DNA from 3 places in the Xenorhabdus bharatensis genome. Region 3 is predicted to be linked to each of the others. Evidence: predicted binding sites of a transcription regulator. Region 3 holds the regulator's gene; each other region holds the start of a gene.

What was found. Region 3 encodes ArgR, which controls arginine synthesis, uptake and breakdown. Its sites were predicted from a motif close to ANTGAATAAAAATACANT; they were not measured.
Region 1: a site for ArgR is predicted at 5,079-5,096, ahead of argF (ornithine carbamoyltransferase). Genes of this name have one in related genera too.
Region 2: a site for ArgR is predicted at 9,886-9,903, ahead of argA (amino-acid N-acetyltransferase). Genes of this name have one in related genera too.

Annotation. Positions count from the first base shown of each region.
Region 1 is NZ_JBBMXG010000006.1:198,663-209,849, forward strand. It holds gene AAC855_RS08175 (amino acid ABC transporter permease) at 1-590, shown strand, start outside; gene AAC855_RS08180 (amino acid ABC transporter ATP-binding protein) at 574-1,338, shown strand; gene AAC855_RS08185 (amino acid ABC transporter substrate-binding protein) at 1,379-2,152, shown strand; gene AAC855_RS08190 (zinc metalloprotease) at 2,245-3,258, opposite strand; gene AAC855_RS08195 (GNAT family N-acetyltransferase) at 3,872-4,375, shown strand; gene rraB (ribonuclease E inhibitor RraB) at 4,428-4,850, opposite strand; gene argF (ornithine carbamoyltransferase) at 5,121-6,134, shown strand; gene AAC855_RS08210 (LysE family translocator) at 6,206-6,826, opposite strand; gene AAC855_RS08215 (RNA 2'-phosphotransferase) at 6,873-7,418, opposite strand; gene AAC855_RS08220 (nucleotidyltransferase domain-containing protein) at 7,444-8,241, opposite strand; gene AAC855_RS08225 (RtcB family protein) at 8,267-9,493, opposite strand; gene AAC855_RS08230 (slipin family protein) at 9,505-10,536, opposite strand.
Region 2 is NZ_JBBMXG010000006.1:67,984-79,170, reverse strand. It holds gene recC (exodeoxyribonuclease V subunit gamma) at 1-35, shown strand, start outside; gene ptrA (pitrilysin) at 61-2,946, shown strand; gene recB (exodeoxyribonuclease V subunit beta) at 2,943-6,557, shown strand; gene recD (exodeoxyribonuclease V subunit alpha) at 6,577-8,508, shown strand; gene argA (amino-acid N-acetyltransferase) at 8,517-9,851, opposite strand; gene amiC (N-acetylmuramoyl-L-alanine amidase AmiC) at 10,093-11,187, shown strand, end outside.
Region 3 is NZ_JBBMXG010000011.1:46,587-57,773, reverse strand. It holds gene mpl (UDP-N-acetylmuramate:L-alanyl-gamma-D-glutamyl-meso-diaminopimelate ligase) at 1-1,228, shown strand, start outside; gene argR (transcriptional regulator ArgR) at 1,302-1,772, opposite strand; gene mdh (malate dehydrogenase) at 2,219-3,157, shown strand; gene AAC855_RS12000 (helix-turn-helix domain-containing protein) at 3,275-3,538, opposite strand; gene AAC855_RS11995 (DNA-binding protein) at 3,726-4,073, shown strand; gene AAC855_RS11990 (DNA-binding protein) at 4,162-4,542, shown strand; gene ispB (octaprenyl diphosphate synthase) at 4,570-5,541, opposite strand; gene rplU (50S ribosomal protein L21) at 5,792-6,100, shown strand; gene rpmA (50S ribosomal protein L27) at 6,121-6,378, shown strand; gene cgtA (Obg family GTPase CgtA) at 6,509-7,678, shown strand; gene dacB (serine-type D-Ala-D-Ala carboxypeptidase) at 7,769-9,217, opposite strand; gene greA (transcription elongation factor GreA) at 9,534-10,010, shown strand; gene yhbY (ribosome assembly RNA-binding protein YhbY) at 10,162-10,455, opposite strand; gene rlmE (23S rRNA (uridine(2552)-2'-O)-methyltransferase RlmE) at 10,591-11,187, shown strand, end outside.

The sequences.
Region 1 (11,187 bases), on a different contig from region 3:
TTATCGTTGCCCTGATCAGGCTTTACGGGCCTAAGCCATTGGTTGTAGTTGTACGTTTTTATGTCTGGCTGATCCGCGGGACACCACTATTAGTGCAACTGTTTCTGATATTTTATGCACTGCCCAGCATTGGCATTACACTGGAAGCATTCACCTCTGCCGTGATTGGTTTTACGCTGAATGTTGGTGCTTACACATCAGAAGTTATCCGGGCTGCGCTTAATTCGGTTCCTAAAGGCCAATGGGAAGCCTCCCATTCTATCGGGATGAGTTGGTGGCAATCCCTGCGACGTATCGTTCTGCCACAAGCAGCAAGAGTTTCTATTCCTCCACTGTCAAATACCTTTATTTCGCTGGTGAAAGATACCTCACTGGCGTCTGTTATTACCGTACCGGAAATGTTTCTGGCTGCACAGCGCATCGCCGCTGTGACATACCAGCCCCTGATCCTGTACACCGAAGCAGCCGTCCTTTATCTGCTCCTGAGTTCGCTGTTATCAGCACTGCAAACCCGTATGGAAAACAAGTTCTCCCAGCAATACGCTAAAAATGGCAATAATAAGGAAGTCAATAATGATTCAGCTCTCTAACATTGAAAAAAGTTTCGACGGACAAAAGGTGCTGAAAAATATTAACCTGACGATTAAGGAAGGCAGCCTGACGGCCCTTATTGGGCCTTCCGGCAGTGGGAAAAGCACCCTGTTACGCTGCATTAACCTGCTGGAAATTCCACAAGCCGGCCAACTTATGCTGGGGAAAGAAAAAATTACGTTTACCGGCAAAGAACGCCTTTCCCACAAGGAAATCCAGCGCTTTAGTCTGCAAACCGGCATGGTATTCCAGAATTTCCAGCTTTTTCCTCATCTCACTGTGATTGAAAACATCATGGAGGGGCTGATTTGGGTACAGAAATGGCCCCGCGAACGTGCCAGAGAGCGGGCGATGGAGCTACTGAAAAAGGTTGAAATGTCGCATAAAGCGGATGTGTGGCCAACCACATTATCCGGTGGTCAGCAGCAGCGGGTTGCAATCGCCAGAGCGATGGCACCATCACCAAAGGTATTATTATGTGATGAACCGACTTCAGCCCTTGACCCTGAACTATCAAAAGAAGTCGTTTCTGTACTGAAACAGTTAGCAGATGAAGGGACAACAATGTTAATGGCAACGCACGATCTGCGTCTGGCTGCTAATCTTGCCCATGATGTTATCTTTCTGGAATTCGGGGAAATTATCGAATCGGGAAGCGCCAAACACATGTTCACCCGCCCGGATCACCAGCGCACCATCGAGTTTGTTTCAACTCTGACTGAAACTTTACCGGACTGGCAAATATAGAAAGCCACAACATTTTTTAAAAATTCATTTGGAGAACATCATGAAAGTATTCTTAAAATTGCTGCTTGCAGGTGCCGTGACTCTTGCTATCTCTGCTCCCAGCTATGCCGGTAAAGATTTTGATGCCATAAAAGCCTCAGGCGTATTTAAAATTGGTACAGAAGGGACTTATCCTCCATTTACCTACCATGATGCCAGCAATAAATTAACCGGCTTTGATGTCGATATTGCCAGAGAAATTACACGTCGTATGGATGTTAAACCTGAGTTTACGGAAGTAAAGTGGGATGGTTTAATTGCAGGGCTGGATGCTAAACGCTTTGATGCGGTTGTTAATCAGGTTGGTGTGACTCCTGCACGGGAAGCCAAATTCAGCTTTTCAATCCCTTACACAACATCTCAGGTTGTTCTGATCACCCGTGATAACAATAACAGCATCAAATCCTTTGATGACCTCAAAGGAAAACGATCCGCGCAATCTTTAACCAGCAACTACGGGCAATTAGCAACATCTTATGGTGCTACGCTGGTCAGCACGGATGGTTTTAATCAGTCCGTTGATTTAGTTGCCACCGGTCGGGCTGATGCCACTCTGAATGATCGTTTGTCATTTCTTGACTTCAAAAACCAACGCCCGAATGCACCGGTTAAAATTGTCGCTCAGCAGACTGATGCCAGTAAATCGGCCGTTTTAATGCGCAAAGGTGATCCTGAATTAGTCGAAGCGATTAATAAAGCACTGCAAGGCATGAAAGATGACGGAACTTACGCCCGTATTTCCGAGAAATACTTTGGCACTGATATTTCTAAGTAATTAGTTAACCAACTGATCAGATTATATTCTTCAATTGCATTATCTTCTGCAAAGCGTCGGATATAATCTGATCGAGCTACTCTAAATCTACATTAATGCGACAGAGCCGTAATAATTGGTACTATCCTTTTTGCCAGAGGATAAACGGTACTATGATTACAATACTTACTTTTTGTAAGCGAAAGTGAACGAGAAGATATGTCGAAATTTTCCCGATGTGGACGACAATCAAAAGAAAGTTGACTTAATATCACATTTATTTCCTGTTCAGATACAGCAATATTATCCAGCGTTAAATCTTGTCCAAGTCTTTGCCGTAGAGTGAGTAAAAAATCGGTTAAATGTTGAAGCATTATTGGAGTTTCATGGCTATCGGGCAACCAATATACATCGTACAAATTCGTTCTATAAATGCGTGGATGTATATCTGTAACGAAACTTGGCCCATTAACAATCTCATCAGGGTGAGCTAATCCTAGAGCGTGTCCCATCTCATGAAGTATCAGTGCATATGTATTATGCTCTGCATACTCTCTAAAAGATCTACCTCTCCCCATAGCGTCTTCCCAGTTGGTGAAAACATCATCTGTTATAAGAGTACTTGGCCGGAAAAATATCCCTGCTGATGTGATGCCGTAGTCCCTCACATCCTCTGCATATTCTCTCGAATGTGGGAAAACAGTGTATGCCTCTAAATTCCCAAGATAAAGGTCTGCATTACTACTATCTAGCATAACAGGTAGCATCGTTTGCAAAATGAAATTTGCAGATTCTCCTTCTCTCCTTTCCCTAACAGTGAAATGTGGTGCTGTCACACGACTCCAATATACTGCAGCGCGTTGCATAAGTGGTGCAATCGGAATATTTTCAACATCATCATGGTGTGTATACTGTATTGATAAATTTGGATCAGACAGTGTATATCGTAGTACACTGCCATACCCTACTAGAGGATTGTAGGTATCACCATTTTCATCAAAAAATAAACCGACAACAAAGTTTTTGGGATCACTATCAGATAGCGTTTTATTATCTGCTATGGCAGAAAATGGCGGAAACGACGATACCATGAATATTAAAATAAATATTTTCTTTATTAGATTCATTATAGTTTCTCCTACATTACCAAATATCCCATCCAGCCCATAATAGTACTATCAGTTCATTCTCCTGATCATCCGAGTTTGTAATACATTCCACATAAACTTTCAGCTTTGGAGAAAATTTAAATAACCATCATTAAACCATCAATTTTATTGTGCAAAATGACTCCAGCCATGCGAAAAAAATTAAAAATATATAAAAACAATAAATAAAATTAAATTTTCCATGTTAATTAATCATTCCGAAAAATTTGATATGATATTAAAATGAATTGCGTCTCATTATTTTCAAAGTAATTACATCACATGAAAGATGCACACAGGGAACAAAAATACATTTTATGACAATTAAATAAAAATAATAATTAAGCTAAAATAAAAACCAGAAAGAACCAGTGAAGTTCTATATTTTCGTGACCATAATTCTTTATTATAGTGTCTAATTTTTAATTCTGCTATTTTGCCATAAAAAATTTTAAATAGGTTGAGAAAATAAAATTAAATCCTTTTATATACAGTTGATTTCAGGATATATTCAATTCATGCTATTACCCAAAGCGCTTAGTCAAGCCTGTCATCCAGTACCAAAAAAATCAAAATACATAACGAGGGAACAATGGTCAAAAATACAACATCCGACTACATCATCCGCCCTATTACCCAACAAGATAACCCTAATATTGCCACCATTATTCGCGAGGTATCCGCCGAGCACGGTTTAACCGCTGACAAAGGCTTCGCCGTTGCTGACCCAATTCTGGATACTCTGTACGAAGTTTACAGCCAGCCCCGCAGTGCATACTGGGTTGTTGAAATGGCGGGGAAAGTTGTTGGAGGTGGTGGCGTTGCTCCGCTGTCAGGAGGTGATAGTGATACCTGTGAACTGCAAAAAATGTATCTTTCGTCAGTATTACGGGGCAAGGGTGTTGCCAGACAAATCGTAAAACAATCACTGGAATTCGGGGTGGAACAGGGTTTCACTCGCTGTTATTTAGAAACGACAGAAAACCTGAAAGCCGCCATCGCTCTGTATGAAAAGCTGGGGTTCAGTTACCTTGATGCGCCATTAGGCAATACTGGGCACAGTGATTGTGAGGTCAGAATGGTTAAGATGCTGTAAAACGATAATAATATGCCCCGCGTGAACCGTGGGGCAAATGCGATAGAAAAACTCAGTGTAATCTGTGTTCATCTTCTTCCGGGAAGAGATCACCTACATCATCGTCATCATCTGACGCATCAGGGTCTTCAAAATAAGTTCCCCAACCATCATAATTCACACCCATTTTTTCAGCCAAATCCATCAATTGCTCAACCTGAGCGATAATCAGATCAGCTTCCAGGCGGCTCTCACTGACTACGTCACAACACATCAAAATAACGCTATCTTCTGTTTCCAGCTCTTCTGCATCTGTCACTTCATAACCAAGTTTAAATGCTTCAACTGCGGCTTTCTCCAGACGGTCAAAGTCGTCCGCTGAAAAATGGTGTTCAATGATATAAAGCGCATCAGGATCACTGCCATCTTCCAATAACTCTTCGATGATCAAGCGAGTTTCTTCGCGCTGTTCTTCCAGTGCATGTGGGTCTGCCATGCCAATCCCCTCTGTCAGTTGGCTATCCTGTTCCGCATTCTCCCATCTTTTCTTTGCAAAGGATATAGCTATCCCATGCTGTTAAACCAAAAGTACAGGCCTTAAGCGCCGGGTCACGATTCTCTTGGCTATCCTTAAATCTTCAATACACACTTCATCTGCTGCCGCGACACATCTTGAAATCCATTGTGTATATAGCGCTTGCAATAAGATTTTTTATCGATATATAGTGCATATTAATTCAATTTTGCCCTATGGAGAAAATGCCATATGAATCCATTTTTTCAGCGCCACTTCCTGAGATTACTTGATTACAACCCTAAAGAGATTGCGTTTTTCTTATCCTTAGCAACGAAATTAAAAGCGAATAAAAAATCAGGTAAAGAAATGCCCTTACTGGCAGGAAAGAATATCGCCCTGATTTTTGAGAAAGACTCCACTCGCACACGCTGTGCATTTGAAGTTGCAGCACATGATCAAGGGGCTAATGTCACCTATTTAGGCCCCAGCGGCAGCCAGATTGGGCATAAGGAGTCGATCAGTGATACAGCAAGGGTTCTTGGGCGTTTGTATGATGGTATTCAGTACCGTGGCTATGGGCAGGCAATAGTCGATACACTCGCAAAATATGCTGGTGTTCCCGTCTGGAATGGGCTGACGGATGAGTTTCATCCGACTCAGCTACTGGCAGATTTACTGACGATGCAGGAACACTGTAGAAAGCCATTAACTGAAATCAAACTGGCCTATCTGGGCGATGCCCGTAACAACATGGGTAATACCTTGTTGGAAGCTGCGGCATTGACGGGGTTGGATTTACGTCTGGTTGCACCAAAAACCTGCTGGCCAGATGCTCAATTAGTGAATGAATGCCAAAAACAGGCAACGAAAACAGGTGGAAAAATCACCCTGACGGAAGATATCGCGACGGGCGTACAGGCAGCCGATTTCCTTTATACCGATGTCTGGGTCTCCATGGGTGAACCTAAAAATGTCTGGCAGGAGCGTATTGAATTATTAACGCCTTATCAGGTCAATATGGATCTCGTGAAACTAACGGGAAATCCAAATGTGAAATTCCTGCATTGCCTGCCGGCTTTTCATGATGAAGAAACTATTCTTGGTAAACAGCTTGCGGAAGAATTCAACTTATCAGGAGGTCTGGAAGTGACGAATGATGTGTTTGAATCAGAATACAGCATTGTTTTTGATCAGGCAGAAAACCGTATGCATACGATTAAGGCTGTTATGGTGGCTACATTAGTACAGGAGCTGGATTTATGATTAAAGTATTATGCGGTGCACTTAAGCACCGCTTGTCTTTTTCGCTGAAACAAGCCACTATTCTCCATCACTCACCGCCGGCTTAACGCCAGATTAACCGCAAAAAACAGAAATAATCCTCCCGTCGCCCGATTCATCCACTTAATGACATTCGTACGCTTTAACACATGGGAAAGCGGACGTGTGGCAAAAATCAGAATCAGTGACCATATCGTACCCAGTGCGACATGAATAGCAACTAAGCCAAATGTCCAGATCATGGGTGAATGCCCCTGAGGAATAAACTGAGGCAAGAAAGAGACATAAAACACACCTACCTTTGGATTCAGCACATTTCCCAACATACCCCTGATAAACCAGTTCGACGTTTTAACCGAAGAAGTACTATCCCCCCCAAGATCGGAATTAGGACGCAGGATCATCTGGAGACCCAACCAACATAAATACAGCGCACCACACCATTTCAGAATATTGAATGCCAGTTCAGACACAGCAATTAATGCACCCAAACCAAATGCCACCATCGCTCCCCATATAAAACATCCGGCATCAACCCCAAGCGCGGCCTGAAAGGCTTTTTTCCCACCTTCCGCCGCAGCAGTTCTTAAAACTAAAGCCGTATCCAGACCAGGCGTTAATGTTAATAATGTAGCAGCAACCATAAATGCCAATAGAGAATCCAAAACTGTCATTTTTATCTCCAGAGTTAAGTGTGCATAAACATGTTTAATTATGATGTTACTTCATACTGATATATGCGACAGGAACCGCCTTAGTCAACCAGACACCGTTTTCTGCCTGATGAAATTTAATTTCCTGCTCATACATTAATTGAGCATCAATCTTTAGAACAGCAACTTTGCCGTGTCGTTGACCCACCTTAATCGCGGTCACTTCATCTGCCGATAAATGCACATAATGGCGATTTCCCGCCACCAGCCCTTGTTTAAATATAGAATCCAGAAAGCGGGTTGCTGTACCGTGATATAAAACGGCCGGAGGTCTCTTTTCCAGATAAGCGATATCTACCCGTTTGGCTGAGTGCCCCTGTACAGCCCTGATACGTTTCCGATCTTCCGAAATAGCAAAGCGTTTTTTATCGTTGGTCGCAACAATTTTCTCAATCATCGCGTAATTCAGCCGCTTTCCCTGCTTCATAGCACATTTAACCAACGTACTGATATCCGCCCAGCCTTCACTATCCAGTGTTAAGCCAATAGATTCAGGCTGATGACGCAATACGTAACTTAAAAATTTGCTGATTTTAGTATCGATATGATCCATATTTTCCCTCAGTAATCGGCGTTTTTTATCTATTCTTCATTACCCAACGCTTCAGATAACTATCAAGTAGATCCTGACTGCGTTCACGATGACCCTGAAGTTCACAACGCACTAATGTTTCATCCAGTTCTGATTCAATAAAAGCGTGAATTTTCGGTTTACGCGCGCCATATTCTGCTTCATTTACAGTGCGTTTAATTCGCAGTAAATCTGCAATTTCTGCTTTCAATTGAGGATCATAAACTGTACCAGCCACCAGCGTTTCAAAATCTATAGGGGGAGTACCTTTACCCATCTCAATCCAACGTACAGCCAGTAACGGACGCAATACGTAAAAGTATTTTTTTAGCCGCACTTGCTCACCCTGCAAATAACCCCTGAAGTTTTTCTTCGCCATTGAAAGGTAGTGATAACGCGCTTTAATATCCGAAAAGAAATGCGGCACCATCGCTTTCAGTCCATTCGTCGCAGCCGCATCTGCATAATAGATGACGGGAGAATCCAGCCATTCCATTAAAGTGGGGTTTGCCTGCTTCAACAGTTTTAAAGCCTTACGCAATTCCCAGCCACTGATATCCAGTTCATCACATATCGGCTGTTCAATCACATCCCGCCCGGCTTCCACTTTGAGATACCAGTCCACGGGGTGAACATAAATAAATCGCACATCATAATCACTGTCCGGTGATGCAAAGCCCCATCCTCGGCTGCCAGACTCACAGGCATACAGTATCCGCACACCATACTTCTGTTCGATTTTATACAGCTCTCTTTTAATACGAGCCCGCATTTCCGGGCTGACGATTTCTGCTTCCCTTTCCATTTTCTTTTTTCCTACTGCGATTTTTCTAACCTTTTACACAAACTACCTGACGTAAAGTATGCACGATTTCCACCAATGCAGATTGGGCAGCCATTACTGCATCAATATCTTTATACGCCATCGGGATCTCGTCGATGACATCACTATCTTTTCGGCATTCCACATGCGCAGTCGCTTGTTTCTGATCATTCACTGTAAAGCGTTTTTTCGCTTCAGTACGGCTCATTACACGCCCAGCGCCGTGGCTACATGAGCAAAAACTCTCTTCGTTTCCAAGCCCTCGGACAATATAACTTTTTGCCCCCATCGAACCCGGAATGATCCCCATCTGGCCTTTACGGGCGGATACTGCTCCCTTACGGGTTACCAAAACCTCTTCACCATAGTGCTGCTCACGCTGTACATAGTTATGATGGCAATTCACCGCTTCCTGCTGTGTTGTGAACGGTTTTGGTATCTCGCGTGATAACGCCTCAAGTACACGATGCATCATCACTTCCCTATTCTGGCGCGCAAAGTCCTGTGCCCAGTCCACTGCTTCCATATAATCATCGAAGTAACGATTTCCTTCCTCAAAATACGCTAAATCACGATCAGGCAAGTTAGCGATATGTTGCTGCATATCTTTCTGCGCCAGTGTAATAAACAGATTACCAATGGCATTTCCTACTCCACGGGAACCGCTATGCAGCATTACCCAAACGCGATCCGCTTCATCAAGGCACAGCTCAATAAAATGGTTCCCTGTTCCCAACGTTCCCAAGTGCTGACGGTTATTGGTGTTCAGCAGTTTCGGGTATTTATCGGTGATATGTTTAAAGCGATCAGCCAACGTTGCCCAATGTTGATCCACCATTTCCGGCACCTTATTCCAGGAACCTTTATCCCGCCCGCCGCGGTTCACAGTACGACCATGTGGTACAGCAGCTTCAATAGCATGGCGGATATTCAGCAAATTATCCGGTAAATCCGATGCCACCAATGAAGTACGCACAGCAATCATTCCGCAGCCAATATCCACCCCAACGGCTGCCGGGATAATAGCGCCACGAGTCGGGATTACACTCCCAATAGTAGAACCTTTACCGACATGCACATCCGGCATCACTGCCAAGTGCTTAAATACAAAAGGCATCTTGGCCGTATTTTGTAATTGAGTAATCGCTTTTGGATCAACGGGCACCCCATTCGTCCACATTTTTACCGGAGCACCATTATCCTGAGTCAATAAGTTATAAGCGTTGGTTTTCATTTCAGTTATCGTCATTTTTGTTCTCCTTTAATTTGTACCAATCCGTTTAATACTTGATCTAAACCGCCATACACTGAGATCTGATTAATACGTTCCGCAATACTTTCCAGTGTCTCCAATTCTTTCAAGCGTAAGGCAATCGGATTGTTTTCCATCACTTTTGCGGTATTCAGAAGCGATCGGGTTGCTGCAGTTTCTTCCCGACGACGAATAACATTCGCCTGTGCAGACTTTTCTGCTTCCACAACCTGCGACAGAATAGTCTTCATATCGCCGGGCAAAATAATGTCTTTCACACCAAGTGATGCCACTTCCAACCCAAAACGCCGGGCAATTTGCTGGATCTTTTCACCAACCAGATCATCAATAACCTGCTTATTCTCCAACAATTCATCCAGTGAGCGCGTGCCTACTATTTCACGCAAAGCAAATTGCAACTCTCGGTACAGATATGAAACTGGATCACTGAGTTGTTCATATGCCATCAGAACATCCTGATAACGCCAGTTAGCGGATAAGTTAATGCGCAGATTTACCTTGTCACGGGTCAGTATCTCCTGACCGCTGATTTCCAGTACCTGTAACCGGGTATCAACAATTTCAACAAACACATCATGCCCGACACGCCAATAACCTTTTAATCCCGGCTGTAATAATTCCTGTGCAATTCCATCAACCTTCAAAACCCCTACATGCCAAGCCGGGATTTGAGTAATCAATACACTATCTGAGCCTTTCACACTGCGTTTTCGCGCCATAGCAGACATTAATAGTGAAACCAATTCAGCATCAGCTTCCAGCTCAGAGGATTTCAGTACCTCTATGCGGCGGGGATTTCCATTCTTCCACTGCAAACTACGGGTTGCCGGAGGCAGAATTTCGACCAACACAGCATGCTCGTATAGCAACCCCATTTCATCATCGGCAATTTCAATACCATCACAAAATTCATCGACCCAATCGCTATGCTGCTGACGTAGATGTTCTGCCAGATTGTCTTCAACCTTAGCTTGTGAACGGGTATCGACAATTTCCACAGAGATGTCATAGCCAACACGCCAATATCCATACAGACCTGGCTGTAACAGCTCCTGTACAGTGCCATCAATTTTCAAAATGCCGACCTGCCATACTGGGATCTGTGCAATCAGGATATTATCCAACCCTTTCACAGTGCGTTTATGGGTTTTTGCAGCGTGCAACAGGGAGACTAATTCAGGTGAAATTTCCTGTTCCGTCGTTTTACGGATTTCACACCGGCGTAACCCACTATTTTTCCAATATAGGCGGCGAGTTGCAGATGGTATAATTTCATTCAGTAAATCATACTCATACAATAGCCCCATCTCATCTTCAGCCAGCTGGATGTCATCACAATACTGTTCGACCCAATCGGCATGATACTGGCGCAAATGCTCTGCCAATTTTGCTTCTATTGCGCCACCACTAAGGTTAAAAGTCGTCAATTGCAATTTGTTAAACCAATCGCTAAAACGATATTCACCTGCGGTTAAAACCCGTAAGTACTCACCTTCTTTTGCCAGTAAACCAATTTGTCCCTGCAATATTTTTATTTTCTTCATCATAGTTATTTTTCCTTTTCATTCCCTGCACTCTGAAAACTGGGCATCAGGGCGAAGCCAAGGGGGAAATACATCGGTACTCAGACAGCAGCAGCTCAGTATTCTGCCCTT
Region 2 (11,187 bases), on a different contig from region 3:
TGTTACCCATGGCGCACCATCTAAAAAAGACATAACAGGCAATAGGGAGAATATTAGGTAATGCCTAAACAGGTTATTCGCATCATGACGATGCTTTTTTTATTTTTCTGGGAAGTCACAGTATATGCCAAATCGTCTTGGCTGCCGTTACCGGAAACGATCCATAAAAGTGAGCGTGACTCTCGTGAATATCGCGCTATTCAACTGCAAAATGGAATGACAGTCCTGTTGGTTTCAGATGAAAAAGCGGTTAAGTCACTGGCGGCAGTAGCGCTTCCTGTCGGCCATATGGAGAACCCGGATAATCAGCTTGGGCTGGCCCATTATCTGGAGCATATGGTGCTGATGGGGTCTAAACGCTATCCTCAGCCGGGCGGTTTTGCCGAGTTTTTACAGAAAAATGGAGGAAGCCGTAATGCCAGCACTTCATCTAACAGAACCGCTTTTTATCTGGAAGTTGATAACGGGGCTTTAGCAGAAGCGACAGATCGTATGGCCGATGCACTTGCGGAGCCTTTACTCGATCCGGTCAATGCAGATCGTGAGCGTCATGCCGTTGATAACGAGATGACAATTGCCCGTGCAGGTGAAGGGCATCGAATCTGGCAAATCCGTTCAGAAACGCTTAATCCGGCACACCCTAACGCCCGTTTTGCTGGTGGTAATCTGGAAACACTGAAAGATAAGCCAGACAGCCAGTTACAGACGGCGCTTGTGGATTTTTATCAGCGTTACTACTCAGCCAACCTGATGAAAGGGGTGCTGTATGGAAACCAGTCGATAGACAAACTGGCTCAGATTGCCGCAGAAACGTTTGGTCGTATTCCGAATCGGAATGCTTCGGTGCCTGCTATTACAGTCCCGGCGATAACAGAGAAAGAAGAAGGCATCATTATCCATTACGTGCCATCCAAACCGTACAAATCATTGCAACTGGAGTTCAGTATTCCTAATGAAATTGCAAATTTTCGCAGTAAAACCGAAGGGTACATTAGTTATCTGATTGAAAATCGCAGTGAAAATACGTTGTCTGATTGGTTACTGAAACAGGGGCTATCCGAAGGGATCAGTGCCAGTGCTAACCCGAATGTTGATGGTAACTCAGGTTCATTCAGTATTTATGTCACATTGACCGATAAAGGTCTCCAACAGCGTGATCAGGTTATTGCTGCCATCTTTGCTTACATTAACCTGTTGAAACAGAAAGGCATTCAACAGAGTTATTTTGATGAAATGGTTAAGGTATTCAATTTGTCATTCAAGTACGCATCCATCGTACGGGATATGAACTATATTGAATCGTTAGCTGATATGATGCTGATAGTGCCGGTTTCCCATGTGCTGGATGCCCCCTATCTTGCTGATAAATATAACCCTAAGGCTATTCTCAGTCGGTTGGATCAACTGACACCTGAAAATGCCCGCATCTGGTTTACCAGCCCGGAAGAACCACACAACAAAGAGGCTTATTTTGTTCAGGCACCGTATCAGGTGAATAAAATCAGTCCAAAACAGCTTGCGGAATGGCAAAAACTTGAAAAAGGAATGTCATTTTCCTTACCGGAGCTGAACCCTTATATTCCTGATAACTTAACTCTGATTAAAGCATCTGGTAGCCAGAAACATCCCCGAATGATTCTGGAACAGCCTAAAGTGCGTTTGTTTTATATGCAAAGCCAATATTTTGCGGATGAACCGAAAGCAAACATCGTACTGGAGCTACGTAATCCCGATGGCATGAAAAGTGCCAAAGAACAGGTCACTTACTCACTGTTATCTTACCTGTCTGATCTTGCACTGAATCAGCTTGGCTATCAGGCATCAGTTGCCGGTATGGGGGCTTCAGTCGGATATGCGGATGGGCTACAAATAGGAGCATATGGTTATACTCAGCATTTACCTGAGTTATTAACTTCTACCATTAGCCAGTACATGGCATTTACGCCAACTCAGACGGAACTGCAACAAGCGAAGTCCTGGTATCGTAACCAACTGGAAATTGCGAATGAGGGCAAAGCTTATGAAATGGCAATGCAGCCTGTTTCCAGCTTATCTGGTGTGCCTTATATCGAACAGGCTGACCTTCTGAAATCGCTGGATGGCATCAGCATTGATGATGTCATTAAATACCGTCAGAAGATGATCCAAAGTGCGGCTTTACAAGCGATGATCTTTGGTAATTTAACTGAAAAGCAAAGTATCGATATTATTAACGCTGCACATAAACAGCTCGGGAATCAGGGAACAGAGTGGTGGAGCGGTGAGCATATCGAATTGGATCGCAATTATGCCGTGAATTTTGAAGGTACTGCCAGTAGCACCGATAATGCGTTGGCTGAGATTTATATTCCAACGGGATATGATCGCATCACTGGGGCTGTCTATTCCAATCTGTTGAGTCGCATTTTATCTCCTTGGTTCTATGATCAATTAAGAACAACAGAACAGCTGGGTTACGCAGTATTCGCTTTTAATTCAAGTGTCGGAGAACAGTCTGGGTTGGGATTCCTGTTACAGAGTAACAGTAAACAGCCGGATTACCTGCACCAGCGATACCTGAGCTTCTATCAGCAGGCTGAAAAGAAATTACAGGCAATGCCCGATGCTGAATTTGAGCAGTATAAAACGGCATTACTGACGGAAATGCGTCAGCCGCCACAGACTTTTTTTGGCGAAGCATCCCGTTATAGCAGTGATTTTGGCCGTAATAACTTCAGGTTTGATACAAAAGAGAAACTGCTGACTTCCCTTGAGAAAGTGACTAAAGCACAATTGATGGCGTTTTACGATAAAGCAGTCATGAAACGTCAGGGACTGGCACTTGTTTCACAGATCACCGGGAAGAAAGGCTCGCTTCATCAATATGCGCAGTTGAAAGGCTGGAAAACTTATCCGAATGTATCCACCTTCCAGCAAAAACTACCGGTTAAGGTGAATGCTCAGTGAGCACAGAAATACTCAGTAACATAACGTCTCATCAACTTAACCCATTAACATTGCCGCTGCATGGTCAGCGGCTGATTGAGGCTTCAGCAGGAACAGGAAAGACCTATACGATAGGTTTACTCTACTTGCGTCTGTTACTCGGACTGGGCGGCGATGCCGCCTTTTTCCGTCCGCTTAACGTTGAAGAGATCCTGGTTGTCACCTTTACCGAGGCTGCAACGGATGAATTACGGGGTCGTATCCGCGAAAATATTCACCAGCTACGGCTGGCATGTATTCGGCAGGATAACGACGTGAGTGATCCGGTTTATCAGCAATTGCTGGCCGAGATTCCTGACAGGCAAAGTGCCGCCGCTTGGCTACTGGCTGCTGAACGTCAGATGGACGAAGCGGCAATCTACACGATCCACGGTTTTTGCCAGCGTATGTTGGTGCACAATGCATTTGAATCCGGTGTATTGTTCGAGCAGACACTGATTCAGGATGAACATCCTCTGCGTAAGCAGGGGTGTGCCGATTTCTGGCGACGTCACTGTTATCCCTTATCTTTGTCAATGGCGACGGTGATCAGTCAGGAATGGAGCGGGCCGGAGGCTCTGCTGATGGATGTTTTAGCCCATTTGCAGGGGGATATGCCTTATATTGATAATGTGCCGGATGAGAATGAAACCTTAGTCAGCCGCCATGAAAAGATAATCACCCTGATCGACGGTGTAAAACAGCAGTGGAATGAAGCAATACCGGATTTACAGGCGCTGATTGATAATTCAGGAGTGGATAAACGCAGTTACAGTAAGAAGCATTTGCCTAACTGGCTAAATAGCGTTTCTGAATGGGCTAAATCACAAACCAGAGACTATCAGCTTCCTAAGGAACTGGATAAATTCTGCCAGTCAAGACTGGAGGAAAAGACCAAAAAGGGCGAGGTTCCTTATCATTCCGTATTTACTGCTATTGATGATTTATATCAGCAACCGCTGACTCTGCGCGATATCATCCTCTCTAAAGCGATTGTTGAAATACGCCAGTCCGTTAATCAGGAAAAGCTGATGCGTGGGTATATGGGGTTTGATGACCTTCTGACGCGATTAGATATTGCTCTGAAACGGGAAGGAGGAGAGCAGTTGGCGGAGACGATCAGGCAGCGCTATCCCGTTGCTATGATTGATGAGTTTCAGGATACCGATCCGCAACAATACCGGATCTTTCAGGCTATCTATCGTCATCAGGCGGAAAATGGCCTGTTGTTCATTGGCGACCCAAAACAAGCTATTTATGCATTTCGTGGCGCGGATATTTTCACTTATATCCGGGCGCGTTCTCAGGTCAGTGCGCATTACACGCTGGAAACTAACTGGCGTTCTTCCGCACCGATGGTGCAGGCCGTCAATACGCTGTTTTCTCATACTGAGAAGCCGTTTTTGTTTGACCAGATCCCGTTTATTCATGTCAATTCCGCAGAAAAAAATCATAACCTGAAATTCCTGTTTAATGGTCAGGAACAGACGGCCTTACAATTTTGGCTTCAGTCTGTAGAAGGCGTTTCAAAAGGTGAATATGAAAAGGGAATGGCAAAACTGTGCGCAGCCCAAATCAGAGACTGGTTGCAGGCAGGGCAAAACGGTGATGCCTGCTTGCAACAAAATGAAACGAGCCGCCCGGTTACTGCGGCGGATATTACAGTACTGGTGCGCAATCGCCGTGAAGCAGCCCTAATCCGTGATGAATTGAATGAATTGCAAATCCAGTCGGTCTTTCTTTCCAATCGTGAAAGCGTGTTTGATACGCCGGAAGCGAAAGATTTGCTCTGGCTGTTACAGGCGGTGTTAGCACCGGAAAAAGAACGTGTACTGAGAAGTGCATTAGCCAGTAGTTTATTCGGTCTGAGTGCCCGTCAGATCGATGAGCTGAACCATGACGAAACGACATGGGATAAGCTGGTGGATGAGTTTGATGGTTACGCGCGGTTGTGGCGTTCTCGGGGTGTTCTGCCGATGTTGCGGGCTGTCATGGGGAAATATCAGATTGCAGAAAACCTGCTGGCAGGCTATGAAGGTGAGCGTCGTCTGACTGATGTCATGCACATCGGTGAGCTGTTGCAGGAAGAATCGTTACAACTGGATAGTGAACACGCAGTAGTGCGCTGGCTGGCACAACAGATTTCCCGTCCTGACCCACAGTTAGAAAGCCAGCAAATGCGGTTGGAAAGTGATAAACATCTGGTGCAGATTTGCACTATTCATAAATCAAAGGGGTTGGAGTACCCGTTGGTCTGGCTGCCTTTTATTTGCAGTTTCAGGAAGCAGGAGCAGGCTATTTATCATGACCGTCAGAATTTTGATACCCATTTCAGTATGTTTCAGGATAGTGAGAAACTGGAATTAGCAGATGAAGAGCGTTTGGCTGAAGATTTACGTCTGCTTTATGTGGCTCTGACACGCTCGGTATATCACTGTAGTGTTGGTATCGCACCGCTGATTGTCGGCAATAGGAAAAAAACCGGAGATACAGATTTGCACTTTTCTGCTCTTGGTTATTTGGTGCAGAAAGGGCAAAAAGGCAATGCTGAATTATTACTGCATAGCTTAGATGAACTTCAGGATGACAATATTCAGGTGACACAGATAGAAAACTTCGGAGATGAACAGTGGGATCCTCAAAGGGAAAACACGTTGTCTCTGGTTGCCAGAAAATTCCGGCGTTTCATCCGGGATGACTGGAGAGTGACCAGTTACTCCGGCTTACAAAACGCGTCTGCACATTCATCTTCCCAGCGTCATACCAGCGCATTCGGTGAATCGGTGGAAGTGATTGTGCAATCCATTGCACCGAAACTGGATATTGATGCCAGCGGTGAAAAACAGGCCGAGCCATCATTGCTGATGACACCACATACTTTTCCCCGTGGTGCAACCGCAGGTACTTTTCTGCATTCTATTCTGGAAGATCTGGATTTCAGCTCCCGGCCGGAACAGCTTTGGCTGGAAGAGAAACTGTCAACAGCAGGGTTTGATGAAAGCTGGGCACCGGTTTTGCAACAATGGATGACGGATGTTCAGACGGCAGAACTGAATGAGCAGGGTATGCGCCTTGCAGATATTCCGCGCCATCATCAACAAAATGAGATGCAGTTTTATCTGCCTGTTGATCAGTTACTGCATTCCAACGCGCTGGATGCGGTGACCCATCGTTATGATCCATTGTCAGCACAGTGCACACCATTATCTTTTCATCAGGTGAAAGGCATGTTGAAAGGGTTTATTGATTTGGTGTTTTGCTGGCAGGGTAAGTTTTATGTGGTGGATTATAAATCAAACTGGCTGGGAGAAAGCAGCGGTTCATATACTCAGGAAGCAATGGCCACTGCCATGATAGAGCATCGGTATGATTTGCAGTATCAGCTCTATACACTGGCCCTGCATCGTTATCTGCGTCACCGGCTGGGGAACTATGATTATCGGCAGCATTTTGGTGGAGTGATATACCTTTTTCTGCGTGGCATCGATAATAATAATCCGGGGCATGGTATTTATCGCTATCTGCCGCCGGTTGAGTTTGTTGATGAACTGGATGCGCTTTTCAGCGCGGCTGGTGAGGAAGAGAAGGTATGAGTGCAGTTATATGAATGTCATGATGTCATTATTGCAGCAGGCAGTAGCCCAGAAACTACTGCGTCCATTGGATGTGCAGTTTGCCTATGCGATGGTTGAAGATGAAAACCCATTGCTGTTATTAATTACCGCCTATTTGAGTGCGGAAGCGGGGGCTGGTCATGTTTGCCTGCCTTTAGAACGTGTTACGCCTGAACATTTATTTGAAGGGCGCAATCCCGAGCTGGTGGCATCACTCTGGTCTTTGGCTGGAGAACCTTCCCGGCAACAGATTATTTCTGCATTGCAGGCCAGTCCCGCCATCGGAGACGGGCAATTTCCTACACCGATCATACTTTCCCGGCGCGGGCTTTCTGATTATCGCCTTTACCTACAGCGTATGTGGCAGAGTGAATGTCAGGTAGCGGCATTTTTTGCTGATGTGGCATTAGCGGATGATATTGATGAAAAACAGTTACGTCGCATCTTAGATGAGTTATTTGGTGTTATTGATAAAGATCTGGCTGTTGAAGAAGAAATTGACTGGCAGAAAGTGGCCGCTGCGGTTGCTGTGACCAGCCGTATCTCTGTTATCTCCGGCGGCCCCGGAACCGGGAAAACAACGACGGTAGCAAAATTACTGGCTGCGTTGATTAAGCTGAATGAGGGGCGGCAGTTAAGTATTCAGCTAGCCGCTCCGACGGGGAAAGCGGCGGCCAGATTGACGGAATCGCTCAGCGAAGCAGTGAGTAAGCTTGCTTTGACAGATGAACAGCGCCGCAGCATCCCAGATCAGGCGCAAACCATTCATCGTTTATTGGGAGCACAGCCGGAAAGCCAGAAACTTCGTTACCATCGGGGTAATCCGCTTTCTCTGGATATTCTGATCATAGATGAAGCTTCTATGGTGGATTTACCGATGATGGCCCGTCTGATTGAAGCCTTGCCAGCAAAAGCGAAAGTCATTTTTCTGGGTGATAAGGATCAGTTGGCATCCGTGGAAGCGGGAGCGGTTTTAGGGGATATCTGTCGATTTGCTGAACAGGGGTATAGTGTGGCACGTGCAGCACAGTTGTCCCGGTTAACCGGCTGCCAGTTAGCGTCATATTCAGAGTATGAGCCGGAAGATGCTGAGCTGGCAGTACGTGATAGCTTATGCCTGCTGCGTAAAAGTTATCGCTTTAATTCCGCATCCGGTATCGGGCAACTGGCCTCAGCGGTCAATCAGGGAAATAGCAGGCGTGTTTCCACGGTACTGAAACAACCTTTGTCTGATGTCTACTTCAATACTTTGGCTGATGATGAAGATTATCAGCGGTTACTGATTGAAACTGCTGAAGGTTATCAACGTTATTTGACTCTGGTGAAAGAAAGGGCACCTGAAAAGGAGATTCTGACAGAGTTTAACCGTTTCAGATTACTCAGTGCATTAAGGGATGGGCCATTTGGTGTCAGTGGGTTGAACCAGAGAGTAGAACAATTATTGCACAGTAAAGGGATGGTTGTTTTACCGAGATATTCAGGGAATCGGCACAGCTACAGTAAAAAAGAATACGTAGAAAAAGAAAACCGGGGCTATGTCGGTCGGCCGATTATGATCCTACGTAATGACAGCACATTGGGGCTGTTTAACGGGGATATCGGCATTATGCTTAAGGATCAGGATAACGAGCTGAAAGCTTATTTTCAGTTATCGGACGGGCAGATAAAACCTTTTCAGCCAAGTCGATTGCCTCTGCATGAAACGGCATATGTAATGACAGTACATAAATCGCAGGGTTCTGAGTTTGAGCACACGGCATTAGTGCTGCCGACCCAGTTTTCCCCTGTTGTCAGCCGGGAGCTGGTTTATACAGCGTTGACCCGCGCCCGTGAAAAACTGACTATTTATGCGCATAAAGCTGTTCTGGTTAAAGCGGTAGCGACACCCACTCAAAGGCGGAGTGGGCTGGCCGAATGGTTTAAAGCCTAACCTATTCTTTAATGCACTTTCAGGTTTAACATCAGGATCTTGGAGCGGCGCTGGTAATTGTACAGCGCCTGTTTTTCCACAGGTAACATCGTAATTTCTGCGGGCTCAAAGCCTTTCTCCTGAAACCAGTGAATACTTTGCGTGGTCAGAACAAATAATTTTTCCAACCCGGTCTGCCGAGCCTGATTCATCATTGCATCCAATAAAACTTCACCGCGTGCAGAGTTCTGATAATCCGGATGTACAGCAACACAGGCCATTTCGCCGATTTTCTCTTCAGGATAGGAATAGAGTGCTGCACAGGCGATAGTGATATTATCGAGTTCTATCAGGGTAAATTTATCGATTTCCATTTCCAGTTGTTCACGTGAACGGCGAACCAGAATCCCCTTCTGCTCCAGTGGGCGGATCAACTCAAGGATGCCACCAATATCATTGATATTCGCCCGGCGGATCTGTTCGGATCGCTCCATGACAATCTGGGTGCCGATGCCTTCGCGGGAGAACAATTCCTGAATGAGTGAGCCATTCTCTTGATAACTGAGCAGATGACTGCGCCGAACGCCACGGCGGCAGGCTTTAATGGCTCCACGCAGGAAACGTACTGTCCCGGAGGAGTAATCACCGGCGTTTTCCAGATTATTCAGCCGTGTTTCTCCTTCATTGGGGAACATTTCTGATAAGGTATGCCCCTCAGCATCAGTGACACCCTGTGATGAACAGAACCCTATCAGTTTTTCGGCTTTCAGTTTAATTGCCAGTTGTGCAGCAATTTCTTCCGTTGTCAGATTAAAACTTTCACCGGTAACGGAAACCGCAACCGGCCCAATAAGTACAATGGAGTTATTATCTAACTGCTGATTGATGGCTTCATCATCAATTCGGCGAATTCGTCCGCTGTGGTAATAGTCGATGCCGTCATCAATGCCTAAAGGCTGAGCAATAATAAAATTGCCGCTCACGACATTAATATGTGCGCCCTGTAATGGTGTATTACTGAGGCTCATAGAAAGCCGTGCGGTAATATCAAGTTGTAGCAAGCCTGCGGCCTGTTTAACCAAATCCAGTGTTCGGGCATCGGTTACCCGGGTGTACTTGTGATAAACCGGCTGGCAGTGATGTTCTTTGAGATTTTGATCGATTTGCGGGCGGGCACCGTACACGACAACCAGACGAATGCCGAGACTGTGCAGCAAACCGATGTCATTGACGATATTCGGAAAGTTTTCATGAGCGATAGCTTCACCACCCAGCATAATGACAAAAGTTTTGTTGCGATGTGCATTGATATACGGAACCGAATGCCGGAAGATTTCGACCAATTCGGTACTACTTTCTTTCATGAAGCTCCCCTTTATTGCATTTTTATTCGTATTTTTTATATTTTTATTCATTAAAGGGAAAATGGCAAGAGTGAGTACGGATTAAAAGAATACTATTATTTCTATGAGTATTAAGCTATTGAAGGAACAGGAAATGCTTTTTTTGATGACAGTTTGGTTGTAATTAATTAGAGTTTCCCACCTGACTGTCTTTTGCTTTTTAACAAAAGTTACTGTTTGATTGTTTTAAATGGAATAAATAATGAGTCATTCAGACCATAATTCTTCGCGTCGTCGTTTACTGAAAGGTGCAGCGGCTCTGTGGCTATTAAGTATCAGCCCCGTAGGGCATGCAGCTGCATCAAAAGTGATTGCTGTCCGTATCTGGCCGGCATCAAGTTATACCCGCGTGACGCTGGAGTCTAATATTCCTCTTAAATACCGTCAGTTTTCACTTGTGAATCCAAACCGCATTGTTATTGATTTGCAAGGGGTTCAGCTTAATAGTGTGCTTAGTAGTATGGGCGCGAAGATTCAGAAAAGTGACCCTTATCTGAAACTGATACGGGCCGGGCAATTTGATCCCAAAACGGTGCGTCTGGTATTTGAAATTAAACAACCTGTTTCGCCACATATTTTTACTTTGCCACCGATTGCGGAATTTAAACATCGTCTGGTGCTGGATCTCTATCCAAAAGCTGCGAAAGTTGATGATGATCCGTTACTGGCTCTGTTAGAAGAGTACAACAGCGGGAATCTCGAAAAGCATATGCCGGCAAAGAGAAAAAAAGCAGGCAAGGCAGGAAAAGACAGGCCGATTGTGATAATGCTTGATCCGGGGCACGGCGGTGAAGATCCGGGCGCTATCGGGAAGCATAAAACCCGTGAGAAAGATGTTGTTTTACAAATTGCCCGTCGCTTACAGGCTCTCATTAAACGTCAGCCGGGGATGAAAGTGTATATGACCCGCAATGAAGACGTTTTTATTCCATTGACTGTCAGAGTCGCAAAAGCACGTAAGATGCAGGCAGATCTGTTTGTCTCCATCCATGCGGATGCTTTTACTAATCGTACGATTCGGGGATCTTCTGTATTTGCGCTGTCGACTAAAGGGGCAACCAGTAATATGGCCCGTTTTCTGGCTCAGACCCAAAATGAGGCTGATCTGATTGGTGGGGTCAGTAAAAGTGGTGACAAGTATCTGGATCATACGATGCTGGATCTGGTTCAGACCGCAACGATCAATGACAGTCTGAAATTCGGGGATGAAGTCCTGAAACGAATGGGGAAAGTGAATAAGCTGCATAAAAACAGTGTCGATCAGGCTGGGTTTGCCGTATTAAAAGCACCGGAAATA
Region 3 (11,187 bases):
ACTGATCCAAGGATACGATCCTTCACAACTCAATCCTGTACCAGATATGGTGATCATCGGTAATGCCATGACGCGGGGTAATCCTTGTGTTGAGGCGGTTTTGGATCGAGGTATTCCTTATACATCCGGTCCGCAGTGGCTGCATGATCATGTTTTGCCGGAGCGTTGGGTTCTGGCGGTTGCAGGAACACATGGCAAAACAACAACAGCGGGAATGCTGGCATGGATTCTGGAAGCCTGCGGTTATAAGCCGGGATTTTTGATCGGCGGCGTACCGGGTAATTTTGAAGTTTCAGCACAACTGGGTGAAAGCCCGTTTTTCGTGATTGAAGCGGATGAGTATGATTGCGCTTTTTTTGACAAGCGTTCAAAGTTTGTCCACTACAGCCCCCGCACGCTCGTTATGAACAATCTTGAATTCGATCATGCCGATATTTTCGAAAATTTGGCGGCGATTCAAAAACAGTTCCATCACCTTGTCAGAGTTGTGCCGGGAATCGGTAAGATCCTTGCTCCTGATCATGACATTAATCTGAAACAGGTTATCGGCATGGGATGTTGGAGTGAATTGGAATATACCGGGGAAACAGGGAGCTGGCAGGCAAAAAAAACGACTCAGGACAGCAGCACTTATCAGGTGTTCCATCATGGTGAGTTGGTCGGTGAAGTTAGCTGGTCATTAGTGGGTGAACATAATATGCAGAATGGCTTGATGGCCATTGCAGCAGCTTACCATGTTGGAGTACAACCTGCGGACGCTTGTCAGGTATTGGGTAACTTTATCAATGCCCGTCGCCGTCTGGAATTAGTGGGTAAGGTGAATGGCGTCACTATTTACGATGATTTTGCTCATCACCCGACAGCAATTCTGGCAACACTGGAAGCATTGAGAAGTAAAGTTGGGGGTATGGCGCGTATTCTTGCTGTGCTGGAACCTCGTTCAAACACCATGAAACTCGGCATGAGCAAAAATGAAATTGCGCCTTCTCTGGGCCGTGCAGATGAAGTATTTCTGTTTCAGCCCGGTAATATTCCGTGGCAAGTTGCTGAAATTGCTGAACAGTGTATTCAACCCGCCCGTTGGTGTTCTGATATAGATGCGTTGGTACGCATGATCGTTGAATCAGCGCAGCCCGGCGATCATATATTGATTATGAGTAATGGCGGTTTTGGTGGTATTCATGAGAAATTACTGATGGCTTTGAACAAGAAGGAACAGGCAGCCTGATTGTTCATGTGAGAGGATCGCAATGATCGGGCGATCCTCTGTCTGGCTAAATAGCGTTTAGCCTATGATTAATTTACAGTTCTTGATCAAACAAATTGAGTATAGCTTCATAGAGCTGTGTTGTTGTAACGGCCTTTGTCGGCGTAGAAAAAACAGTATCATCTCCGGCGATGCTACCCAGGATCCCTTCCGCTTTACCTAATGAATCCAGCAAACGGGCAATCAACTGTGCTGCGCCGGGGCTAGTGCGAATAACCACGACTGAATGGTTATAATCGACATCCAAGACCAGATTTTTTAATGGGCTGGTGGCAGTAGGAACACCTAATTCAGCTGGCAGACAGTAGACCATTTCCATTTTTGCATTGCGGGTTCTGACTGCACCAAATTTTGTCAGCATTCTGGAAACTTTAGATTGGTTAATGTTTTCAAAGCCTTCTTCCTGAAGCGCTGCCACAATCTCGCCCTGAGAACTGAATTTTTCTTCTTTAAGTAATGCTTTGAACGCTTTTACCAAATCTTCCTGTTTCGAAGGAATTCGCATATTTCACCATCGTTGAATCCGTTATGAAGTCAATATTATGCAAAAGAGTGAATTTTTATGCAAGGAAGGGACTGAAAGACCGTGATAGGCTGCATAATTACATGATTGAGCAAGGTAAATATATTGTTAATAAAATGGAATCACTTGCAGTAAAAGAGAATAACAGATTAATTAACTCATTAATTCATAAGATAGCAAGAATAATTCCTAAAAAAGTGCCCGTTATCTCATTAACAGATAAGCATTTTGTCTAAAATAAAGAACTTTGGTGTTCCATCCTCAGGCTATTAGGTAGATAATCTGGCTGTTAACAGATTGTTTTTAATACGTAGTGATGAGTAAGGCAGAAGGCTTATCCCATACCTGTATTGAATAGGGTAAATTAAGCCTCTTAACCAGACAGATTTCAGTTTATTACAGCACTTAATTTTTAAAGGAGTATCAGGATGAAAGTTGCAGTTCTCGGTGCAGCCGGTGGTATTGGTCAGGCACTTGCCCTTCTACTCAAGACCCAGCTTCCTTCAGGTTCAGAACTTTCTTTGTATGACATTGCCCCAGTAACCCCAGGCGTTGCTGCCGATCTGAGCCATATCCCGACAGCCGTGAAGGTCACTGGTTTTGCGGGTGAAGATGCAACTCCAGCACTGGCAGGTGCAGATGTTGTATTGATTTCTGCTGGTGTGGCACGTAAACCTGGTATGGATCGCTCTGATCTATTTAATATTAATGCAGGCATTATCCGTAATCTGGTTCAGCAGATTGCTAAAACATGCCCGAAAGCATTAATCGGAATTATTACTAACCCTGTGAACACGACTGTAGCCATCGCTGCTGAAGTTCTGAAAAAAGAGGGTGTTTACGATAAAAACCGTCTGTTTGGTATAACAACACTGGATATTATCCGCTCTAATACCTTCATTGCTGAACTGAAAGGCAAGAAACCAGAAGAGCTGGAAGTTCCTGTTATTGGTGGTCACTCTGGGGTAACTATTCTGCCATTACTGTCTCAGATCCCGGGTGTGAGCTTCACTGCTGAAGAAATTGAAGCTCTGACAAAACGTATCCAGAATGCTGGTACTGAAGTTGTTGAAGCAAAAGCGGGTGGCGGATCTGCAACTTTGTCTATGGGACAAGCTGCTGCGCGTTTCGGTCTTTCCCTGATCCGTGCTCTGCAGGGTGACAGCAATGTTATCGAATGCAGCTATGTGGAAGGTGATGGCAAACACGCTCGTTTCTTCGCACAACCTATTCGCTTAGGTAAAAATGGTATTGAAGAACGTTTAGATATTGGTCAACTGAGTGAGTTTGAACAAAACGCACTGAATAATATGTTAGACGTTCTGAAAAAAGATATTGAATTAGGCGAAAAATTTATTAATGGTTAATTCAATTAATTCGTAATTTATTAATATACGAATTAACTTAAATATATTAGATAACTAAAACCGCTAACTGAAATACAGTTAGCGGTTTTTCTTTTCAATAATTATATTGATAGCTAATTATTCTTTTTTCTCTCTGACTTTCCTTTCTAATAATTCTCCGGTGTGGGGATCGAAATAGCGGCTGGGCCATATTTCAGACGGATGAATACCTAAATAGTTTGCTATTATCCATTCTCCCTTGGGCCATGGGCGAGAAAGAGTATTCGCCAAAGTTGATGAGCTTAATCCTGATTCACGGGAAACAGCGGCCAGAGTTGTTCCACGTTTACGTAAAGCAGCAATAATATCAGCAGGATGCCAATCCGATTTCATAGAAATCATTTTTTTAATCCTTTCCTATTAAATTTAGAGCCACATTAGTGGTATAACTAAAGCGTTAGAGTGAAATTAATAACGAACATGGATCTGTTATTAAGAAAATAAAATAACATTATTTTTTCTAAAAATATTTCTAATTTTTTCTTAATAACTTCTTTTTTGAACTTGGTTACAAAAATAGAGAAACATTATGAAAAAAGAGTGGTATACGGCAATGGAGTTGACCGGTGTAGGTGAGTTACCTAGATCACCACAAGGAGTGAATGCCAGAGCGAAACGTGAAGAATGGATGAGACAAAAGCGAGCGGGTGTTCAGGGTAGGGCAATTGAATATCACTATTCTTGTTTTCCTGAATCAACATTATCAGCTCTGGAACTTAATGAAATATCGCCTGAATATCAGGTTCAGAAACAAGACCCTCTATCTATTTGGGTAAGTGCATTTAATTTACTCACGGATGAAGAAAAGGAGGTAATTACAGAAGTGATATTAAGAGATGGTATAAGAAGTTTTTTGGAAAAAATTCTAGCTACCTGAGCCAGCTTTTGAAAAGCCAAATTGAAAAACAAAGGGTATAGAATTTGGTTTCCTCTTTACTGCTCCGGTAATAAGCGAGGAGAGAGAGATGAAAAAAGAATGGTATTCTGCAAAGGAACTCATTGGCCTCGCTGGTCTGCCATCATCCCCTCAGGGGGTGAACCTGATGGCAAGACGTGAAGGTTGGGAACAGCGTCGTAAGCGTGGAGTGCAGGGAAAAGCCCTCGAATATCATGTCAACAGCCTGCCTGAAGATGTTCTGAATGTACTGGCCGTGAGTGAAAGCTCGGTTGAGTACTACCGGAACAAACGGCAAGATCCGTTTATGATTTGGGTGGAAGCTTATTATCAACTGACCAAGCCCGAAAGGGAGCGCATGGTTAAGTTCATTTTACGGAAAGGACTAGCCAGTCTTGTACAATACACAGGAATTCAAGAAGTTGAAACCAAAGGCAGTATCTCAGACTGAACAGTCTGAGATACTGATTGCATAAGCTCAGGAAAGTCGCTGTACAGCGATATGGGCAAGCCCCACAAGGGCCGCTTTGTATGGAGACTCATCAAGTACTTGTAACGCTGAAATTGCCTTATCAGCTTCTTCCTCGGCCCGCTGACGGGTGTAATTGAGTGAACCACACTGTTTCATCGTTGTAAGCACAGTATCCAACAAATGGCGGCCATTCCCTTTCTCAATCGCCTCGCGGATCAAGGCTGACTGTTCAGGAGTTCCATGATTCATCGCATGTAAGAGCGGAAGTGTCGGCTTACCTTCATTCAGATCATCCCCGGTATTTTTTCCGAGCGTATTATCATCGGAATCGTAATCTAAAAGATCATCGATCAACTGGAATGCAGTACCAAGATAGCGACCATAATCGCGTAGTGCTGCTTCCTGATCCGGGGTTGCATTGGACAAAATAGCGGAAGAGTGCGAGGCCACTTCAAACAGACGCGCTGTTTTGCTGTAAATGACGCGCATGTAATCATCTTCTGAAATATCCGGATCATTACAATTCATCAACTGCATCACTTCGCCTTCTGCAATGACATTCGTGGCATCGGACATCAGTTTCAGCACGCGCATTGAGTTGAGGTCAGTCATCATTTGAAACGAACGGGTATAGATAAAATCACCGACCAGTACGCTGGCTGCATTGCCATACATGGCATTAGCCGTTGCCCGCCCGCGACGCATATCGGATTCATCTACGACATCATCATGAAGCAGGGTTGCTGTATGAATAAATTCGATCAGTGCAGCAACTTTGATATGTTTCTCTCCCTCATGACCCAGTGCCTTAGCGACCAGAACGGCAATCATAGGGCGAATGCGTTTACCACCGCCGCTAATAATGTAATAGCCAAGCTGGTTGATAAGTGCAACATCGGAATTTAATTGGTTAAGAATGGTTTCATTAACCGCTGCCATATCATCAGCTGTAAGTTTAATTATCGATTCTAAGTTCATGTTTTGGCTTCGGACTCTGATTCAGAGCTGTGCTCATTAATTAGTATATCAATAGATATCACGTTTTATTGATTGTACTTGAAAAACCGTTCAAATAAATGACAATCGAAAAACTCCGATTTTTTCTCATCTGTTCTAATTCTGCACTTGTCTTCCAAACGGTTTTTGCGTAGAATTCGCGCCCTATTGTGAATATTTTATAGCGCGCTCTGGAAAGAATTTTAGGGGGTGCGCGGAAAGCGGAGTTTATATGTACGCGGTTTTCCAAAGTGGTGGTAAACAACACCGAGTAAGCGAAGGTCAGACAATTCGCTTGGAAAAGCTGGACATCGCAACAGGTGAAACTGTTGAGTTTGACCAGGTTCTGATGGTCGCTAATGGCGAAGAAATCCAGATCGGCGCTCCAGTAATCGAAGGCGTTAAAGTTAAAGCTGAAGTTGTTGCACACGGTCGTGGCGAGAAAGTTAAAATCGTTAAGTTTCGTCGTCGTAAACACAGCCGTAAGCAGCAGGGCCACCGTCAGTGGTTCACTGAAGTTAAGATCACTGGCATCGCTTAAGATATTAGGAGAGCAGATAAATGGCACACAAAAAGGCTGGCGGCTCGACTCGTAACGGTCGCGATTCCGAAAGTAAACGTCTGGGTGTAAAACGTTTTGGTGGTGAGTCTGTATTAGCAGGCAGCATCATCGTTCGTCAACGTGGTACTAAATTCCACGCAGGCAACAACGTAGGTTGTGGCCGTGACCACACCCTGTTCGCATTAGCTGACGGAAAAGTTAAATTCGAAGTTAAAGGTCCAAAAAACCGTAAATTTATCAGCATCGTAGCTGAATAAGTTTTTTGAACTTCGATAGAATCGGAAGCCCTGCAATGTGTGTTGCGGGGCTTTTTATATTTTGGATTACGCCATCTCTGGGTACGATCTGCCATCCAGCTTTATAGTGGCTATCCTACGGAGAAAAATGATGAAATTTGTAGATGAAGCCAGAATACTGGTTGCAGCGGGAGATGGTGGCAATGGCTGTGTCAGCTTCCGTCGTGAGAAATATATTCCAAAAGGTGGGCCGGACGGTGGTGACGGCGGTGACGGCGGTGACGTTTACCTGTTGGCAGATGAAAACCTTAATACCCTGATTGACTACCGTTTTGAAAAATCCTTCCGCGCTGAGCGTGGGCAAAATGGTCAGAGCCGCGATTGCACCGGTAAACGTGGTCAGGATATTACCATTAAAGTGCCGGTAGGAACCCGTATCCGCGATATCGCGACAGGAGAGATTCTGGGTGATATGGTGCGTCATGAGCAGCGTCTGATGGTTGCTAAAGGCGGCTTCCACGGGCTGGGTAACACCCGCTTTAAATCCTCAGTGAACCGTGCGCCGCGCCAAAGGACGATGGGAACACCGGGAGAGACTCGTGACCTGATGCTGGAGCTGATGCTGCTGGCTGATGTTGGTATGCTTGGCATGCCGAATGCGGGTAAGTCCACCTTCATTCGAGCGGTTTCGGCAGCCAAACCTAAAGTAGCTGATTATCCATTTACTACGCTGGTACCAAGCCTTGGTGTTGTGCGTATGGATAATGAGCAGAGCTTCGTAGTCGCTGATATCCCGGGTCTGATTGAAGGTGCATCAGAAGGCGCAGGATTAGGTATCCGTTTCCTGAAACATCTGGAGCGTTGCCGTGTTCTGCTGCATCTCATTGATCTTTGCCCGATCGATGAATCTGATCCAGTCGAAAATGCCCGTATTATTATCAACGAGCTGCATAAATACAGTGAGAAACTGGCTGAAAAACCACGTTGGCTGGTATTCAATAAAGTTGATTTGACTGATCCAGAAGAAGCGAAGCTGAAAGCAAAAGAAATCGCGGATGAACTGGGTTGGGAAGGCGACTACTACATGATCTCAGCCGTGAATCGTCAGGGTGTGAAAGAACTCTGCTGGGATATCATGGAATTCATTAAAGTTCAGCCTCGCCAGATGAATGCTGAAGAAGGCACTCAGCCGGAAAAAGTTGAATTCATGTGGGATGACTATCATAAGGAACAGTTGGAGCAGGCATCTGAGACCGATGATCTGGATGATGACTGGGACGAAGAAGATGAAGAAGGCATTGAGTTTATTTATAAACGTTAATCGCTTATTTCAGATGCTTTAATGATGAAAAAGGGTGCTTGTTAAAGCGCCCTTTTTTCTCTCTGGAATTTCTCTTTTATGATTTCCTTATCAATTATTCTGGTATAAGGATTTATATAAATGATGCTCGAAACGAACCAGAGGAGCCCGACGATTCCGTAGGTTTTCTGGGGTAACAGAGTAGGATGAAATAAATTGGACGAAAGCAATCTGCTGCCCACTAGCTGCGGTCATAAAGCCGGCAAGATTATACACTCCTTGCAGTGAACCTGTTTTTGCAAATACCTTACCATCCACACCCGCAGTATGAAGCCCCGGACGATAGGCTAACGTGCCGTCAAAACCTGCTTTAGGCAACATAGAGATCATATCCAACTCATTGTTGTGCTGTGCAATGAATTGCAGGATTTCCATCATTGTTGAAGGGGTAATGAGATCGTGACGTGAAAGACCAGAACCATCAACGATGACCGCATTGCCGATATCAATACCGGCTTTTTGTTTTAGGATTTGGCGGATAGCATCCGAACCGGATCGCCATGTACCGGGAACATTAAAGTAATAATGGCCCAGAGTACGATAAACCGTATCTGCTATCATATTATCTGATTTTTTCAGCATCACCTTGAGCAGGTCAGGTAAAGGTGCAGAATGATTCATTGCCAGCGTTTTTTCGGGCGGCTGAGGAAGTGATTGGCGTCGTAGGTGGCCTTTCAGTTCAATTCCGGCGATGCGTAATTCATTTTTCAGAATAGTTCCAACATAACTTGCCCCATTCTGGACAGCAAATGCCAGCGGCAAGGGTTCGCTGCGCTGCGTCAGGCAGCCAGTCAGGGTATATCGGTTTAATTCGCCTGTGGTCACATCAAGTTCACAGTATTTTGCTTCTGGTGAGCCTTTAGCAAGTGTTTTAACTTCACTGAAGACGTTGACAGGATAAAAAGAGGGCGTGTGAACAATAGCTGGCTCATTAGCCTGTTCTGCGCTATAGAGTAGGACAGAAAAGCAGTTTTTATCGACAATGGCAGCTCCGGGCGGCGCGCTGAAACATTGGGTCATATCATTCCATACCCAGCCCGGCGCTTTATCGTGGCTGGAAAAAATAGAAATGTCGATGATGAGATCGCCGTTAATCTGCTGTATACCGGATTGTTTCAGCTTTTCTACCATATTGCGTAGTTGCGTACGCGTCAGTGATGGATCGCCGACAAAACGGGCAATAAGGTGACCTTTTAATATGCCATCTTCAATATTGGCATTACTCTCCAGAGTTGTGACAAAACGGAAATCTTTGCCAAGCTGTAATAAGGCAGCCAATGCTGTCACTATTTTCTGAGTACTGGCCGGTAATGCCAGTTGTTGCCCGCGATAATCAATAATAGGTGCTTTTTCACCGACTTTTTGGGCGATAAATGAAACATTGGCCCCTGCTGGCAAATATTCAATATTCTTCTCAATTGAAGAAGCATTTGCACTAAAAACGCTCAGGCTCAAACTGAGCATACAAGCTATTTTGCTGGTAACTTTTAAAAGAGCCATAGGTCTCGCATATAAATGTGGGTGTATTTCAATAAAATTTGTATTAATAATACTAAGACGCAATCTAGGAAAAAGTAAACGATGATCCATCACCAACTCTACGTTAAAATGATAGATTAGCAGGTAGAATGTGTATGTGAACTATCAGACTATTCTGTAGTTTACGCCCCTTTTATTGTCTGGAAGCTCGCCTGATAGGGTGTGCTCATTGTGTTGCAATATATTGCAATCTACTGTTATTGCAAAAATAAGTTGTTCTTTTGCAAAAATCAGGAAGATGTTGTCTGGGCTTAGGATTGATTTAGAGGTTTAATAAATGAAACAAATTCCGATGACGGTACGTGGCGCGGATAAGTTGCGCGAAGAATTAGAACATTTGAAAAATGTACGTCGCCCTCAAATTATTGCTGCAATCGCTGAGGCACGTGAACACGGTGATTTGAAAGAAAATGCCGAATACCATGCTGCCCGTGAGCAACAGGGGTTTTGTGAAGGCCGTATTCAAGAAATTGAAGCTAAACTTTCTAATGCGCAGGTGATAGATATCACGAAGATGACCAACAATGGCCGCGTGATTTTTGGTGCGACGGTAACGGTGCTGAATGTTGATTCTGATGAAGAACAGACTTACCGCATTGTGGGTGACGATGAAGCGAATATCAAAGAAAATCTGCTTTCGGTGAATTCACCTATTGCCCGTGGCTTAATTGGCAAAGAAGTGGATGATGTCGCTGTGATTGAAACACCCGGCGGTAAAGTGGAATATGAAGTTCTGAACGTCGATTACGTTTGATATTTAGCTTAAAAGTTAAGTTTTCCTTCCCACACAATGGTGCGGGAAGGAGAATGGCAAGTGGTCATAATACCGGTAATGATAATGAAAAGGCCCGATGAGGTCTTTTTTTGTCATGATAAAATGGCACTTTTGTATAAAGATATCGAGATTATTTCGGTAAACTAATCTTACGCTCTTCAGAAGGGCGATAGAGAACTAGCATTTTACCAATAATTTGCACATTATATGCACCAGTTTCACGAACAATAGCTTCCGCGATCAAAGTTTTGATTTCACGGTCTTCGCCTGCAACTTTGACTTTGATAAGCTCGTGATGCGAAAGGGTTTGTTCGATTTCGGCCAATACGCCTTCAGTCAGTCCGTTGTTACCGATCATAACAACAGGCTTTAATGAATGAGCGAGACTTTTCAGGTATTGCACTTGTTTCTTGTTAAGAGTCATCGTTTTTTTGCTTAGTTGGGATTGAAAACGACCTATTCTACCGCCATCTCTTATCTATCACCATAAGTGTGTGGTGTGGTTTGATAAGAGAGTGAAAAAAATAAGACTCTCTGTTAGTAACAGTTGGAAAGAACAATGGCCAATAAAAAACGCTCAGCAAGCTCAAGTCGCTGGTTACAAGAACATTTTAGTGATAAATATGTTCTTAAGGCGCAGAAAAAAGGGCTTCGCTCCCGCGCTTGGTTTAAACTTGATGAGATACAGCAAAGCGACAAAATATTTAAACCGGGCATGACCGTTGTTGATTTAGGCGCTGCTCCAGGTGGGTGGTCTCAATACGTAGTCAGTCAGATTGGTGGACGTGGTCGGGTCATTGCCTGCGATCTTTTGCCAATGGATCCCATTGTCGGCGTTGATTTTCTGCAAGGGGATTTTCGTGATGAGCAGGTATTGAAAACATTACTTGAGAGAGTTGGTGATAATAAAGTCCAGGTCGTCATGTCGGATATGGCTCCCAATATGAGTGGAACCCCCGCGGTCGATATTCCTCGATCCATGTATCTGATTGAGTTAGCGTTGGATATGTGTCGTGATGTGCTGGCCCCTGGGGGCAGTTTTATTGTCAAAGTGTTTCAGGGAGAAGGCTTTGATGAATACCTGAGGGAAATACGCTCCCTTTTTACGAAAGTTAAAATTCGTAAACCGGACGCTTCGCGGGCACGTTCGCGTGAA